2 regions of the Paenibacillus sp. J31P190 genome follow, and region 2 is predicted to be linked to the other one. Evidence: riboswitches for the same ligand, from Rfam matches in the RefSeq annotation. Region 2 holds a riboswitch; the other holds the start of a gene.
The links. A riboswitch is a leader RNA that binds a small molecule or an ion and turns the genes downstream of it on or off. The one in region 2 is predicted to bind ZMP and ZTP.
Positions count from the first base shown of each region.

Region 1: another riboswitch for ZMP and ZTP. It lies ahead of rpiB (ribose 5-phosphate isomerase B); the one in region 2 lies ahead of AC58U0_RS03030 (GNAT family N-acetyltransferase).

Region 1 is NZ_JCAUAS010000016.1:157,084-165,054, reverse strand. It holds gene ychF (redox-regulated ATPase YchF) at 1-478, shown strand, start outside; gene prfA (peptide chain release factor 1) at 513-1,589, shown strand; gene prmC (peptide chain release factor N(5)-glutamine methyltransferase) at 1,589-2,473, shown strand; gene spoIIR (stage II sporulation protein R) at 2,694-3,452, shown strand; gene AC58U0_RS24940 (L-threonylcarbamoyladenylate synthase) at 3,523-4,596, shown strand; gene AC58U0_RS24935 (manganese efflux pump MntP) at 4,661-5,221, shown strand; gene AC58U0_RS24930 (low molecular weight protein arginine phosphatase) at 5,280-5,873, shown strand; ZMP/ZTP riboswitch at 5,950-6,030, shown strand; gene rpiB (ribose 5-phosphate isomerase B) at 6,134-6,592, shown strand; gene AC58U0_RS24920 (TIGR01440 family protein) at 6,633-7,238, shown strand; gene glyA (serine hydroxymethyltransferase) at 7,305-7,971, shown strand, end outside.
Region 2 is NZ_JCAUAS010000001.1:706,459-714,429, reverse strand. It holds gene AC58U0_RS03040 (glycosylhydrolase-like jelly roll fold domain-containing protein) at 1-599, shown strand, start outside; gene AC58U0_RS03035 (prolyl oligopeptidase family serine peptidase) at 837-2,108, shown strand; ZMP/ZTP riboswitch at 2,272-2,353, shown strand; gene AC58U0_RS03030 (GNAT family N-acetyltransferase) at 2,399-2,944, shown strand; partial or broken gene AC58U0_RS03025 (ABC transporter permease) at 3,024-3,521, opposite strand; partial or broken gene AC58U0_RS03020 (PadR family transcriptional regulator) at 3,535-3,732, opposite strand; gene AC58U0_RS03015 (LysR family transcriptional regulator) at 4,205-5,092, shown strand; gene AC58U0_RS03010 (MarR family winged helix-turn-helix transcriptional regulator) at 5,329-5,781, shown strand; gene paiA (spermidine/spermine N(1)-acetyltransferase) at 5,806-6,324, shown strand; gene AC58U0_RS03000 (FMN-binding negative transcriptional regulator) at 6,355-6,966, shown strand; gene AC58U0_RS02995 (CGNR zinc finger domain-containing protein) at 7,097-7,678, opposite strand.

The DNA of each region.
Region 1 (7,971 bases), on a different contig from region 2:
AAGTGAAGATGAAGTAGCAACAGCAGATGAAAATCCTTTTGTGAAAATTGTGAAAGAATTTGCTGAGGGCGAAAACAACGAAGTGGTGTCGATCAGTGCGAAGGTTGAATCCGAAATCGCCGAGCTGGAAGACGAAGAAAAAGCGATGTTCCTCGAAGAGTTGGGACTTCAAGAGTCCGGCTTGAATAGATTGATTAAAGCAGCTTATAGAAAACTTGGCTTGTACACGTATTTCACAGCTGGGGTACAGGAAGTAAGAGCATGGACAATCCGTAAGGGAACAAAAGCTCCTCAAGCGGCTGGTGTTATTCATACCGATTTCGAACGTGGTTTTATTCGTGCTGAAGTCGTCTCTTATAATGATTTGGCAGCTGCCGGGTCGATGAATGGTGCGAAAGAAAAAGGCCAAGTGCGTCTCGAAGGTAAAGAGTATGTGGTGAATGACGGAGACGTCATGCATTTCAGATTTAATGTGTAATTAATAAAAAAAGTAAAGAAAGGAGTGATCCTATATGTTGGATCGACTTCAGTCAATTGTGGACCGCTATGATAAATTAAGCGAACTGCTGTGTGACCCGGATGTTACAAGTGATACAAAGAAGCTTAGAGAGTATTCTAAAGAGCAATCTGATCTTCAAGAAGCTTATGATGCTTATAACGAATATAAAAGTGTGAGCGAACAGCTGGCCGATGCCAAAGTGATGCAAAACGAAAAGCTGGACGATGAAATGCGTGAAATGGTCAAAATGGAGATTGAAGAGCTTAGCGAGCAATCCGCCAAGTTGGAAGAACATCTTAGAATGCTCATGATGCCTAAAGACCCTAATGATGATAAGAACGTAATCGTCGAAATTCGCGGTGCGGCAGGCGGCGACGAAGCTGCTTTGTTCGCAGGCGATTTGTATCGCATGTATACGCGCTATGCGGATGCGCAAGGATGGAGAACGGAGATTCTCGATGCTTCTGTAAACGATTTGGGCGGTTTTAAAGAGATTATTTTCATGATCACCGGTAAAGGCGCTTATAGTAAGTTGAAGTATGAGAGTGGGGCGCACCGTGTACAACGTATTCCTGTAACGGAATCAGGTGGACGTATCCATACCTCAACGTCGACGGTAGTGGTTATGCCGGAAGCGGAAGATGTAGAGATTGTCATCCATGATGCGGATATTCGCGTTGATACGTTCTGTTCAAGTGGAGCGGGCGGTCAGTCGGTTAATACGACGAAATCCGCTGTGCGTGTGACGCATGTACCTACGGGTATCGTAGCGACTTGTCAGGATGGGAAATCGCAGAACTCGAATAAAGAGTCAGCGCTGCGCGTGCTTCGCACACGTATTTCCGATAAAATGCGTGAGGAAGAGGAAGCGAAATATGCGGGCGAGCGTAAAAGCAAGGTTGGTACGGGTGACCGTTCCGAACGTATTCGTACGTATAACTTCCCGCAAAGCCGGATTACCGATCACCGTATTGGTTTGACTTTGCATCGCTTAGAAACTGTGCTTAATGGTGACATGGCAGAGATCGTTTCGGCGCTCACGATTGCAGCGCAGTCCGATGCTTTAGATAACGGGGAGCAGGCAATGTGATGTCGACTGCTGCTAAGAGTTTAAGAGAAGCCTTTGTTGAGGCTTCTTCTTTTTTAGGGAAGCTCGGTGTGGCCGAGGCCGCTTCCTGTGTGGAATTGCTGCTGCAGCACCTGCTGGGCTGCAGTCGGACGGAGCTGTTGTTCCGTTTTCCGGAACAGTTTCCTGTGGAGCTGGCGGAAACGTGGCGCCAGCTAGTGGAGCGGAAGGCCGCGGGTGAGCCGGTGCAGTATATTATCGGGGAGCAGGATTTCTTCGGCCTTCCCTTTGCGGTTAGCCCGGCCGTGCTGATTCCGCGGCCGGAGACGGAGCTGCTCGTGGAAGCTTTGCTCCACGAGGGCTCGCGTCTGTTCCCGCAAGGCGCTCCGCTGCTTGCGGATGTGGGCACCGGGAGCGGAGCCATCCCGGTGACGGTGGCACACGCGCGCCCTGCGTGGCGCGTGGCGGCCAGCGACATCTCCGCGGCAGCGCTGGAGATGGCTCGCGTGAATGCGCAGCGCCACGGCGTGGCTGCGCGGGTGGAGTGGCTCGAGGGGGACCTTCTCGAGCCCTTTATTGCGCGCCGGATCGCGCCGGATATACTGGTGTCGAACCCACCGTATATCCCTGATGGCGACCTGCCGGCGCTTCAGCCGGAGGTGCGGCTGTTTGAGCCGCACACGGCTTTGTTCGGCGGTGTCGAGGGACTCGACCTCTACCGCCGGATGATCTCGCAGCTGCCGCAGCTGCCGCGAATCCCGACCGTGGTCGGGTTCGAGGTGGGCATACGGCAGGCGGAGGCTGTGGCGGCGATGCTGCGCGCCGCTGCTGACTGGGACGAGATCCGATTCGTGCCGGATCTCCAGGGTATTGATCGCCATGTGATCGCGATCCGTTCGCGAGATTAGAGGGAGTTCGTACCGTGGGAAAGAACGCGATATTTTTTATGGCACCGAGGAATTGGTGTCTTCCAACCAAAATGCCACCTCTTTCCGCCACCCAACTTCCATTGAACTCCCCAATTCCAACTCTATCAATTTTCACAAATTTAAATAGATTACTAGGTTTAGCTCCTCCTCTTATTGCCCATACTGGCTAGTAGAAGCGAAGGGAAAGGGGCTTTTCCTCATGGTTAAGAGATCTAATCGTCAATCTTATAAATCTTTATTATTAGTAGCTTTTGCACTTATTGTTATGATAACTTGTTGGGAATCGAATCGTACAAATGCGGCGGTTATTTCGCCTACGATACCGGAAGAATCAATTCGTTTACGTATTCTAGCAAATTCGGATTCGCCGCAGGATCAAGCGTTGAAACGCGAGATTCGTGATGCTATTATTGCTCGTATGCAGGAGTGGGTCGTTGGACCACAAACGCTGGATGACGCAAGGGCCGTAGTAAAAGCCCATTTGTCCGAGTTTGATATCCTTGTTGGACAAATGATTGAAGCACGTGGCTACAGCTATTCACATACAGTTGAGCTTGGTAAAGTCCCTTTTCCAACGAAAATGTACGGAAATGAAGTGTACCCAGCGGGAGAGTATGAAGCGCTGCGTGTGACGATTGGTACGGGGGAAGGTCAGAACTGGTGGTGTGTGTTGTTTCCGCCATTATGTTTCGTGGATTCCTTATCCGGAGAAGCAGTAGCATCCGCTGCTGTAGTAGCGAAAACGGAGGGTGATGGGAAGGTGCAATCCACTCCTACACCTGCAACGAAAGTCAGTAAAGCTGCTTCAACAGTAAAATCCGACAAGTCTAATCCTGCCGTTAAAGACAGTAAAGCTACACAAGTTGAAGAAAAAACGGAATCCGTTGATGCTAAGCAGCCACAAGTTAAGTTTTTTATCTGGGAAATGGTGAAGAAGATTGTATCGTGGTTCAGCTAAGAAAATTCACCCCATACCATTTAGGGTGTGTGTTTGAGGATCAGAATTTTATTTGAAGTTAGGATGATAGATGATCGTGACAAAATACTGGAAAGTGGATCAGGGGAATGGGACCGAGATAGGTGGGAATTTGGCTGAAGCTGCCCTGCTTCTCCAAAGTGGTGAAACAGTAGCCTTTCCTACAGAGACTGTATATGGTCTTGGGGCAGATGCTACGAATACAGCAGCGGTTGAAGGGATTTTCACAGCAAAAGGTCGGCCTTCGGATAACCCTCTCATTGTCCATATTGCCGATGTCGAACAGCTTTCAAGTTTAATTCTTTCTGATCGTGTAACGGCAGATCATCGCCAGCTTATGGAGGTTTTCTGGCCGGGTCCTCTTACCATTGTGCTGCCTGTGAAAACAGGTGGCATTTCGCCGTTAGTTACCGCTGGTCTTAAGACTGTGGGTGTGCGAATTCCGGATCATCCCGTGGCTTTGCAGCTTCTTCGTGAAGCGGGACTTCCCATAGCCGCGCCGAGTGCCAATAGCTCAGGCAGACCTAGTCCAACACTCGCCTCTCATGTCAGAGATGATTTGGATGGTCGGATTGGCGGGATCGTGGATGGTGGTGCAACGGGGGTTGGTGTCGAATCGACTGTGATCGAGCTTGTAGATGGTGAGTTGTACATTTTGCGTCCCGGTGGTGTTACGGCAGATCAGCTGCAATCGGCACTGCCTACTATTCGGATTCATGAGCCAGAGCGGGAAGAGGTACAAGATTCCGAAACACCGCGTGCTCCTGGGATGAAGTACACGCATTACGCACCACAAGGATTTATGCATATCGTTCAAGGAGAAGATACAGAAGCTGTTGCTGAATGGATTCAAAACGATATTGATGCTGCCAAGGTACGTGGTGAGTCAACGGGTATTCTTACTTTTGAGGAGAGAGCCTCTCGTTACCATGCTGATTTGGTTATTGCCTGCGGATCGTTATCGCAACTGGAAACAATCGCTCAGGATCTTTATGCTGCGTTAAGGCAATTTGATCAAGAAGGTATTCAATATATTGCTGCAGAGGGTTGTCCAGAAACGGGGATTGGCCTCGCGATTATGAATCGACTTCGTAAAGCAGCCGGTCATCGGCTTGTACGTGTTTAGCTAGCATGATTCCCTGTTTGTCCGCATATCTTGAGAGAGAAACGTGGACAAGGGGGATAGCGCTATGCTCGCATCTGGGGTGGAGTTTGGGCAGCTGGTAACAATTATTATTATGGCGATTGCTTTGGGCCTGGATGCTTTTTCCTTAGGGATTGGCATAGGGATGAAGGGTATTCGTTTGATTGATATTATGAAAATTAGCTTCGTGATTGGAATATTTCACGTTCTCATGCCTTTGATGGGGATGTTTATGGGGCAATATGTTTCATTGCTGCTTGGGAATGTCGCTACAGCGGCTGGGGGATGTTTGCTCATTCTTTTGGGATCGCATATGGTGTATAGTTCGATTCGTGGAGAAGAAGCAACTTCTTTTGATCATAGGTCAGCTTGGGGCCTGACAATCTTCTCACTTAGTGTCAGTATTGATTCATTCTCTGTGGGTGTATCCCTAGGTATGTTTGCTACAGATATTGTGTTGACGGTGCTGATATTTGGTCTGTTTGGAGGTTTATTATCCATCGCTGGCTTGTTGGTTGGCAGGCGGGTAAGCGGCTGGGTTGGCGAGTATGGCGAGGCGTTTGGCGGGCTAATTTTGCTCACGTTTGGGATCAAGTTTTTACTATGATACAATAGGGGTATAGGAAGTTTTGGTCTTAGCTTATGCTTACGATTAGGAGGGAATCATGTTGCGAATTCTATTTGTCTGTACAGGAAATACGTGCCGCAGTCCATTAGCAGAAGGTTTGCTGCGTATCAGGGTGCACCAAGAAGGGCTTGCGGCGGAGGTTCGTTCAGCAGGGGTATCCGCGGTAACGGGCGGTCCAATTTCCCGAAATAGTGCATCGCTTTTACTGGAAGCGGGATTCAAGGAGCCCATTAGTTCTTTGGCGATCCAAGAGTCTGAAGTGAATTGGGCTGATCTCATTTTGACGATGACGATGGGGCATAAGCGTACGGTTATCCAGCGGTTTCCGGATGCGATTGAGAAGACTTTTACGCTCAAAGAGTACGTAGAGGATGACACTCATATTTTACAGGCGATTGAGGAGAGGGAGCAGCTCGTTACGGAGCTTCAGCTCAAACAGGCTCTTTCGCAAGCAGTTTCTGCAGAAGAAAGAAGCCGTATTTTTAAACTTGAACATGCGATTCCTGACTTTGATATTTCTGACCCGTTCGGAGGTTCCATAGAGATTTACAGACAGACGGCTGAGGAAATCAGCGGGAGTTTAGATAAATTGGTTCAGAAAATACGTGCACGAAATGAAGGCTCCAAATAACCCAGGTTCTAGATATACGAATTGCGGATACATCTTTACACATGGGGTAGAATGCGATAAAATAGAGATATCAATCAAGACTCAATGTAACTGGCGACGAGTGGGAGTAACCACAATGGAGCATTGAGCTATACGGCCGGTCGCCTGGGCAAAAGAGCAACGCGCGTTTTCTAGCGTGTCCGCTCTTTTTTTCGTTTTCTGGTGAGCTTTGGGATATAATAGGATGGTCGAATTCGAACAAGCAAAGGAGCGTTCTATTCATGAAAATTGCCTTAGGTGCGGATCATGCAGGCTATCGTTTGAAAGATGTTATCATTCCTTTTATTGAGTCATTAGGTCACCAAGTCGTCGATTTTGGCTGCAGTTGTGCAGATTCGGTCGATTATCCCGACTATGCGCTTAAAGTTTGTGAGCAAGTGGTATCAGGCGAAGCTGACAAAGGTATTTTGATTTGCGGAACGGGTATCGGGATGTCGATTGCCGCGAATAAAGTTCCGGGCATCCGTTGTGCACTCGTACATGATCTATTCTCAGCGAAGGCGACGCGTGAGCACAATGATACCAACGTACTAGCCTTAGGGGAACGTGTTATTGGACCGGGTGTAGCTGAGGAAATCGTGAAAATCTGGCTCGAAACCGAGTTTTCTCAAGGTGTTCGTCACCAGAATCGCATTAACAAAGTGCAAAGTATAGAAGACCGTTTCACACTGCACCCATAGCATATTTCCTAACGGAAAATTCCAGAAACGAGGGATCATGATGACAGATTCCATTCTTTCTACTATTGCCGAGGCTTTGGAAACAAATCTTCGGGAATTGGTCAAAGTCGGCAATCTCAGATCAGGTCAAATTCTGATTATCGGAACGAGTACGAGTGAAATTCTCGGGCACAGGATCGGTACATCAGGTACGCTGGATGCGGCCAAGCCGATTTTTGATACGGCGCAGCGCATAAGCCGCGAGTTCGGGCTGCACTTAGCCTTTCAATGCTGCGAGCATTTGAACCGTGCAATCGTTATTGAGGAAGAGCTGTTATCGCATGCGCCTCAGCTTGAGCCAGTCTCTGTCATTCCGGTGCCAAGGGCCGGAGGTTCAATGGCCTCCTATGCGTATCGCCATTTCGCGAAGCCGGTCGTTGTTGAGACGATTCAGGCACATGCGGGAATCGATATTGGCAGCACACTCATCGGTATGCATCTTCGCCCAGTTGCTGTGCCAGCAAGGCCGCCAGTGCGTAACATTGGCCATGCCTATGTAACGATGGCTTTTACTCGACCTAAGCTGATTGGCGGTACAAGAGCTGTATACCTACCTGATGAAGCTGAACAACTCTATCAAACAGCCGCGCCCGATGCGGATTGTTAAACTTTTTAACATATCAAATTGAATTAAGACTTATCAGATAAGACTACCCTGTAGGAGGAATTTAATATGACAAACTTTTTGAGCAAACAAGATCCTAAAATTGTAGCAGCGATGAACCTTGAGCTTGCCCGTCAACGTGACAAAATTGAGCTTATTGCATCCGAAAACATCGTTAGCCAAGCTGTTCTTGAAGCTATGGGTACAGTGCTAACGAACAAATATGCTGAAGGCTACCCAGGCAAAAGATACTATGGCGGCTGCGAGCACGTAGACATCGTAGAAGATATCGCTCGCGATCGTGCAAAAGAGCTTTTCGGTGCTGAGCACGCGAACGTTCAACCGCATTCCGGCGCACAAGCCAACATGGCTGTTTACTTGGCAGCTCTAAACCCTGGTGATACGGTACTGGGTATGAACCTGGCACATGGTGGCCACTTAACACACGGCAGCCCAGTGAATGCATCCGGTATTCTCTACAACTTCGTAGCTTATGGCGTAAGCGAAAAAGATTTCCGCATTGATTACGACGATGTTCGTAAAGCTGCATTCAAACACAAGCCTCGCATGCTCGTAGCTGGCGCAAGTGCTTACCCGCGCACGATTGATTTCGAAGCATTGGCTTCCATTGCAAATGATGTAGGCGCACTGTTCTTCGTCGATATGGCGCATATCGCGGGTCTTGTTGCTGCTGGTTTGCATCCGAACCCAGTGCCGCACGCACATTTCGTAACGA
Region 2 (7,971 bases):
AAGGTGATGTATATGCCTATGATGCATTCATGAATAAGTTGACTGGTTTACATGTAAATCGGGAGAACGGTGCGAATGCGGTGGTGGAGGTTGTCCTTAGTCCGTATGAATCCATCGTACTACTCTATGGAGCAGACCTTGAAGGTTATGACGAGTCGCCACAGTATACAGTTGGTTCGGAACTTGAGCTAAAAGGCGAATGGGCCGTATCCACTTCTGATGCTGAACATTATCCTCGTTTTAAGGAATGGGGAAAACTGACGGCTTTAACGAATATGAGCGGACCTGATTGCTTGCCTCGATTTACAGGCACCTTCCGTTATGAAACGGAATTTGAGTGGAACGAATCCGGAAACCAGGCTTTTTTAGACTTGGGTGAGGTCTATGAAACGGCACAAGTATGGATAAACGGTGAGGAAGCGGGAGTGCGCATTTGTCCGCCTTACCGCGTTGAGATCCATGGCCTGATCAAGAAGGGCAAAAACAAGCTTGTCATCGAAGTTACGAATACGTTGGTGAAAGAACATCCCGACTTTTTGTCTGCCTATGCGCAACAGGAACCAAGCGGACTTATTGGACCTGTGCGAGTGGTCAGATAATAAAAGTTCAATTTTTTTTGATTTAATCAGCTTTTATGCAGATAGCGGGAGCAGCTTGTACAACGGCTGCTCCCGCTCTTTTCCATGTGTAAATTTATGGTTGCATCAAATGGTCGCAAAAACGAAAAAAAAAAGTCGTCATATTGGATGTGAGCCTCCATATGTTTCCGTTAAAATGAAACAAGGGGGAAATGGCGGGAATCAAACATTTTATCTAAGAAAAAGGAGGATTTTGCTATGGGAAGAAGTTACTACGCAATTATCGAGATAACGGATTATGGTCCTTACGTTACCAAACTGGTACTGCCCATATCGGTGAACGTAAAGGCGGAAGAGGTGAAGCCGGAATGCTTTAGTGTATATGTCGAGAGGAAGGACAAGAAGGGTGAGATCCTGAAGCTTTCGAGGAACTGGTTAGAGAAGACGGAAAAGGAGTTAAGCAAGGGTTACTGCGTGGTGGAAGACGCTTATCCTTCCTGTAGCCAGGGTGTACGGAGAGAGGAAGGGGAATTCGTGACTCTAGAGATGAAGTATGGACCGCTCGATTCCTTATCCGCTGCAATTGCCTGTCCGAACAACTTCAACGAGTTTATCGTCAGCGATTATCGGATTACCCAGATTGCGGAAGTTCCGGCGAAGGAAGAGAGACTGACGGGATTGGTATTCGACCTGTGTGCAGGCAAAACCATGAAACAGGCGGAGAAGTTCCTGCACGGCATTTCCTCTTATGAAGAGGAGCCGCTAAAGTACGGCTACTTCGTGCCGCAGACTGGAAACGGCAGGCGGCCACTCATCATCTGGTTGCACGGAGCTGGAGAGGGTGGACAGGATCCGACCATCGCTTATACGGGCAACAAGGTGGTGAACCTGGCCAGCGATGCAATCCAAGCCAAGTTTGGCGGAGCTTACATGTTGGTACCTCAGACACCGACCTTCTGGATGAACGACGGCAGCGGACAGTACGGCAGATCAGGTAAGTCCAAGTACGGAGAGGCCTTGAAGGCTCTGATTGATGAGTTCATTTTCAGGAATGATGCGGCAATCGACACTAACCGGATCTATATCGGCGGCTGCTCCAATGGGGGATTTATGACCATGCGTATGGTGCTCGACTATCCGGATTTCTTCGCTGCTGCATATCCTGTATGCGAAGCGCTTTTCAATGACGTCATCCGTGATGCGGATATCGAAGCGATTAAGCATGTGCCGATTTGGTTTACCCATTCCAAGGATGATTTGATTGTAAAACCGGAGGAAACTGTAATACCGACTTATAAGCGCTTGATTGAGGCCGGTGCGAAGAATGTGCATTTCTCGTTCTTTGATAAGGTTGTGGACATCCATGGCTTGTTTGCGGATGAAAAGGGAGAACCCTTTAACTATATAGGGCATTTCTCCTGGATATATGCCCTGAACGATGACTGTCACCTGGATTATGACGGGAAGCCGGTCGTAGTGGAGGGGAAGGAAGTATCTTTGATGGATTGGCTTGCTATGCAGAGCAAGTAAGACAAGATCATGTATTCTTAGCCGAAAAAAGTAAGAAAGATGGCCGTCAGGTACTGACAAAATGCTACGCAAGTGAAAGTCGCCATCCAATTGCACTAACGGGAGAATAACGTAATAAAATCCTTGATTTCCTTATATTTTCCAGCTTATACTATAGTAAATATTTGGTATGAGTGACTGGCGAAAACGTAGATCACTACGGGGGAGCGCATATTTCATAAAAGCCGTTCGCCTGGGCAAAGTATTTGGTCAAATGACCGAATACTTTTCTATTTTAAGGGGGAATTGCATTGGTTGATTTATCAGATCGAAAGCCCCGTAAAGGTAAACTTAATAGCCAATGGATTGATATTAGAAAAGCTCTAATTGAAGACTTAGACGAGGTGCAGAAATTATATGTAGAAGCAGCTAAATGGATTCGCTCCTCGCAAGGTATCATTCAGTGGAACGAAGATACGTTTACGATGAATTATTTGGAGCAATTTATTCGTGAGAAAGATGTATTTGTCGCATACCTGGAGGGTGAGCTTGTGGGTTGTTTCTCTATCCAGTGGAAGTACGAGGAAATATGGGGAGAATTATTTCATGATAATGCGGGTTACATTCACAGGTTAGTTGTTTTGCGAAAGTATAAGGGACAGGGGATCGGAAGCCATTTCCTTACTTGGGCGAAAGACTATATAAAGAACGAAGGAAAGAAATGGTTAAGATTAGACTGCATGGCGGATAACCCAGCGTTAAATCAATACTACCTTAGTCAAGGATTGGTTTTCCAGGGGAGATACGACGGTCGTGGGTGGAGCGCAAATTTATACGAGCGTGAAATTATAGATTAGTTGAAGAAGTGGGTAAGGTATCCCATTTGAAATTTCTATGCTGACGCAGAACGATAGTTCAATACAAAAGGGCTGCCGAGGCGCTTGCGCCATCCACCGTTTTTGCAGACAGTCCGGAAATCGCCGCGACCCAAGTTAAGGCCAGTGTAAACAACGCGAGTATGCCTGCTACGGCAAGCCATGGCAGTATTCCTGCTGACGAACGAAAACCCATAATCAACGCTACGAGAATGATGACGACAACCGATAGGGCGTTGGATACCAGTGAGGTCAGCACATGCCCCCACAGTAAGGTGGAACGTGAAATCGGCATGGAGTGAAACCGCTCGAATATGCCACGTTGCTTATCCAAAAACAGGCGGTAAGCCGTATAGGATATACCGCTTGCAATCGCAATCAGCAGGATACCGGACAACAGGTAGTTCACATAGTTATCCGTACCGGTTTGGATTGCGCCGCCAAACACATAGACGAACAGCAGCATCATGGCAATCGGAGTGATGCAGACCGTGAAGATGGTGTCCATACTGCGAAAAATATGGCGCATGGAACGTCCAAGCATAACGCCCAGATTCATCGCCCCAATATCACTCGATATCGCCGTCTGTTTCAAGCCGCCGGACGCTGGAATACATCGTGGCTTCCTTTAATTCATACTCGCCGCCCGAGCGCTCGGCGATCAGTTTGACAATTTCGTACCCATAGCGGTCAGCTTCGGATAAGAGACGTAAAATCATCGTATCGGTATGTCCGCGAAGCAAGTCGGATGTAATTTTGTTCTCGCTCATTTCATCACCTCCGTGTTTTTACAATACGACGATATCTAACGGAATCATTCTATTTTTTCGTGCTTTATCTAATTGAACTTTCCAATCAAGCATAATTTGTCGCTGAAGGAGTAAGGCGTGGAGAAGTTTCAGCGTATAAAGAACATAAATATACCGATGCCCACTCCGACTTATACATCGGTGTAGGCATCGGTATATAGACCAACCACAAATTAGGGGTTTTTCTGCATGTATTGCAGAGAAACGAATTTACGATTCATGATGTGTAATCCTTTCCATGAAGTCCGTCCTATTTACTATTCAATAGTATCCCTAGACCAACTGAAATCATTAACCACCTGTTGGCGAGCACTCATTTTTGGCCCCCCACCCCCAAGCGTCTAATTGTCATCGTACTTGAAATCGGTTATTTATTCCAATACATTTCATGTTATAATCTCATTGACTTGAGGGAATGAATGGAGAGTGTGAAATGGAACTTCTTCAACTGCAATATTTTCTCGCGGTAGCTCGTTTGGAACATGTGACCGAAGCAGCACGAATTCTGCACGTTACTCAATCGTCACTAAGCAAAACGATTCAACGCTTGGAGGAGGATCTAGGGGTCCCTCTATTCGATCGAATAGGTAGGAAGCTGCGATTGAATGAGTTCGGAAGCAGATTCCTTCGCCGTGCAGAAAGGGCTTTGTTTGAATTGGAACAGGGGAAGCTGGAGCTTAGCGATTTATCCAGCCCGGATCATGGCACTCTAGAATTGGGGGTGACCACCGCTAGCATATTACCAAATATCCTTCGAGAGTTTCGGAAAAAGCGGCCAAATATTCAATTTCATGTGCAAATGCTGACCACGCAGGAAATGGTTACGCTTCTTGATAGAGGGGAGGTTGATTTTTGCTTGTCCTCACCTCCTATAGAAGGGGATGACATCGAATGTCAAATCGTGTATATCGACCCAATCCTTGTAGCTGTTCCAAAGGGGCATCGACTGGCAGATCGAAGCAGCGTATCCTTGACAGAGCTAAAGGATGAATGGTTTGTAGGAGTAAAGAAAGGCTACGGTACTCGCGATATAATGGACTCTGTATGCAAATCGGTTGGATTTGTACCTAAATATGTGTATGAGGGGGATGAACCTGCAAGGCTTATCACTCTTGTGGAAGCCGAAATTGGCATAGCCTTCATACCAAGCACGGCAAGGAATTCACGGGAACAAATCAAATATCTCCAAGTAGAGACTCACGAAGTGGTACGGGAGATAGCTTTATTATGGCACAGGAGTCGATATATTTCGCGGGCGGCTCTGGAATTCCGTGAGGTAGTTGTAGAATATTTTGGCGCGATATCCAAACAGACAATTTAATCCCATATATAAGTGAAGTAAAATTTTTGGGCATACTCAGTTTATGGGTCTATTGAAGTAACGGCGAACGCTAGTGGAAGAGGAGCGGCCTTGAGGCGGCTTCTTTTTGGCTTTCATTCAAGTAAAGGGAGGTTAGTATGGAAAAGCCTGCAGGAATTTTTGTTGTAAATACAACAAAAATGATGTACTATTTTTTTACGACGTTTTAAAAATACAATATTAGTGGAGTTGCAATTATGAAGGAAATTCTACGTGAGGTTGGAATGATTGCTAGGGCATTAGATTCTATAAGTAATATCGAATTTAAAAAATATGACCTTACAAAAGGACAGTACTTGTACCTTGTGCGAATATATGAAAATCCAGGAATTATTCAAGAAAAGTTAGCTGAAATGATAAAGGTAGACCGAACAACAGCTGCTCGTGCTATAAAGAAACTGGAGATTAATGGATTCATTGAAAAGAATGATGATCCATATAACCAAAAAATTAAAAAACTATTTCCTACAGAGAAAGGGAAGACTGTTTACCCTTATATAAAAAGGGAAAACGATTATTCCAATATGGTCGCACTCTCTGGATTCTCTGAAAGTGAAGTAGAAACGATTTTTAACCTGCTGCAAAGAGTCAGAAAAAATGTGGAAAAAGACTGGGAGTTTGTAAAAAAGGGAAACAAGAGAAATTATTGATTTAGTAAAAGGAGGACAAATAAAATGACAATACATATAAAAAAGTGCACATTTGAAGATCTAGCATTACTTCAAGAAATTAGTGTTGAGACATTTAATGAGACATTTAAGAATCAAAATTCACCTGAAAATATGAAAGCCTACTTGGAAAAAGCATTTAACTTAAAACAATTAGAAAAAGAATTATCAAATATCTCTTCGGAATTCTATTTTATTTATTCTAATGAGGAAATTGCCGGGTATTTAAAGCTAAACACCATTGATTCTCAAACTGAAAGAATGGGCAATGATTCGCTTGAAATCGAGAGGATTTATATAAGGGGAAAATTTCATAGACAGGGGCTTGGTAAATATCTAATAAATAAAGCTTTAGAAATAGCGATAGAGCGGAATAAAGAGAAGATCTGGCTAGGGGTTTGGGAAAAAAATGAGAGCGCAATTACCTTTTATAACAAATTGGGCTTTGTTCAAACAGGGGCCCACTCTTTCTATATGGGTGATGAAGAACAAATAGACTTTATAATGACCAAAACACTCATCTAACATTTTCCGACAAACGAGGAGGAGAAAACCATGTATATTCCTTCACACTTTCACATGGATGAAATAAAAGTCGCTTACGACATTATCAGAGAACATAGCTTTGCAACACTGTTTTCACAACAAAATGGAGTACCCTTTGCTACTCATTTACCATTAATTTTGGATAAGGAGAACAAATACTTATATGGGCATTTTGCACGTCCGAATCCTCAGTGGAAGGATATTAGCAATCAAATTGTCTTAGCTATTTTTCATGGTCCGCATTGCTATATCTCTCCTTCATGGTATGAAACAAATAAAGCAGTTCCAACATGGAATTATGTAACTGTTCATGTAAACGGTGAAGTCCAACTTATTGATGATGAAAAAGAGTTAATGGATTCCTTGCATGAAATGGTATTGAAGTATGAAGCCCCTGATAGTTCATATAGATTGCAAGAGGTAGATGCAGACTTTATCGCTGGGCTGAGTAAAGGGATTCAAGGATTCAAAATAAGAATCAACAAGATAGAGGGAAAAGCAAAGTTAAGTCAAAACCATTCCGTACAAAGGCAAGAACTTGTCATTAATCAACTGGAACGGATTCAGAATGGAGACGAACAAAAGATTGCCTCTCTTATGAAAGCAAACCTAAAAAAATAACGATGTAAAAGTTTAATAGAAAAGTACAAGAAGACCCGAATGGGCCCTCTAATGTTTAGATGAAGTGAAGAATCACCATTTAATTTCCATGCGGGGGCGTCGATGCCTTCTTTGACCGTAAATGGGGGAATCAAGTTTCGGACGAGCCGTGTATCGAGGAGCCGCTGGTTTTAGCGGCTTTTTGGCGTGCGCGGAACCGTCGGACCTTCATTAGGTTACCGCATGCTTTATCATCGCAGAACCGTTTGGAGCGGTTCCGAGTTTCGTCGTAGTAGACCACCTTGCAATCCGGATTGCCGCAAATACGCAAGCGGGTAGGATCGCTCTCCGCGAGTAAGCGGCCGAAGGAAGCGGCCACTTCCGCTCCGATGCGGGGCCAGCCTTTTTGTAAAGGAGTGGATTCCAAGCGATAATCGGAATCCGAATCCGCTATGCGTAGGATCATGGGTCCGCCCGATAGAGCCCGGTTCAACCCCTCGAGATTTGTAGGGTCTACGGAATCGCGCACCGTCAGCTTTTGGACGATACGAAGTATGTGCCCTCGCAACCGTTTCAGCTCATCCAATTGTTCCGCGGATGGAGCGCCGGGATAGGGAAGGTTGTGGATAGCCAGCCATTGTTCCAACCATCCCGGTTTGTCCAGAAAATCTTCGGAATGACCGCTGCCTCTCCAGTCGTGATAATCGCTTTTCAGAAAATCGTCCCATAACATCGCGTCGCAGCTCCCTTGTATTCATGTGGAATGTCTTTATTGTAACACTCAAATCATTACTTAGCTAGTGACTTGACGGTCATGGTGCTTCATGATAAAGTGTGATTTGTAACTATCTTTAATTAGATAGATAGTTACAATGTGTTATCGATGAAAAAATGCGCTACTTTCCATAACTTATGAAGCTTGTTCAGGAGTACAACTGAAAACTTTGGGGTACGCTAGATCAATTCTTCGACAAGTGATTTTAAAGTGTAGCAAAGCAAATGGTTTAAACCAAATATGGATTTCTT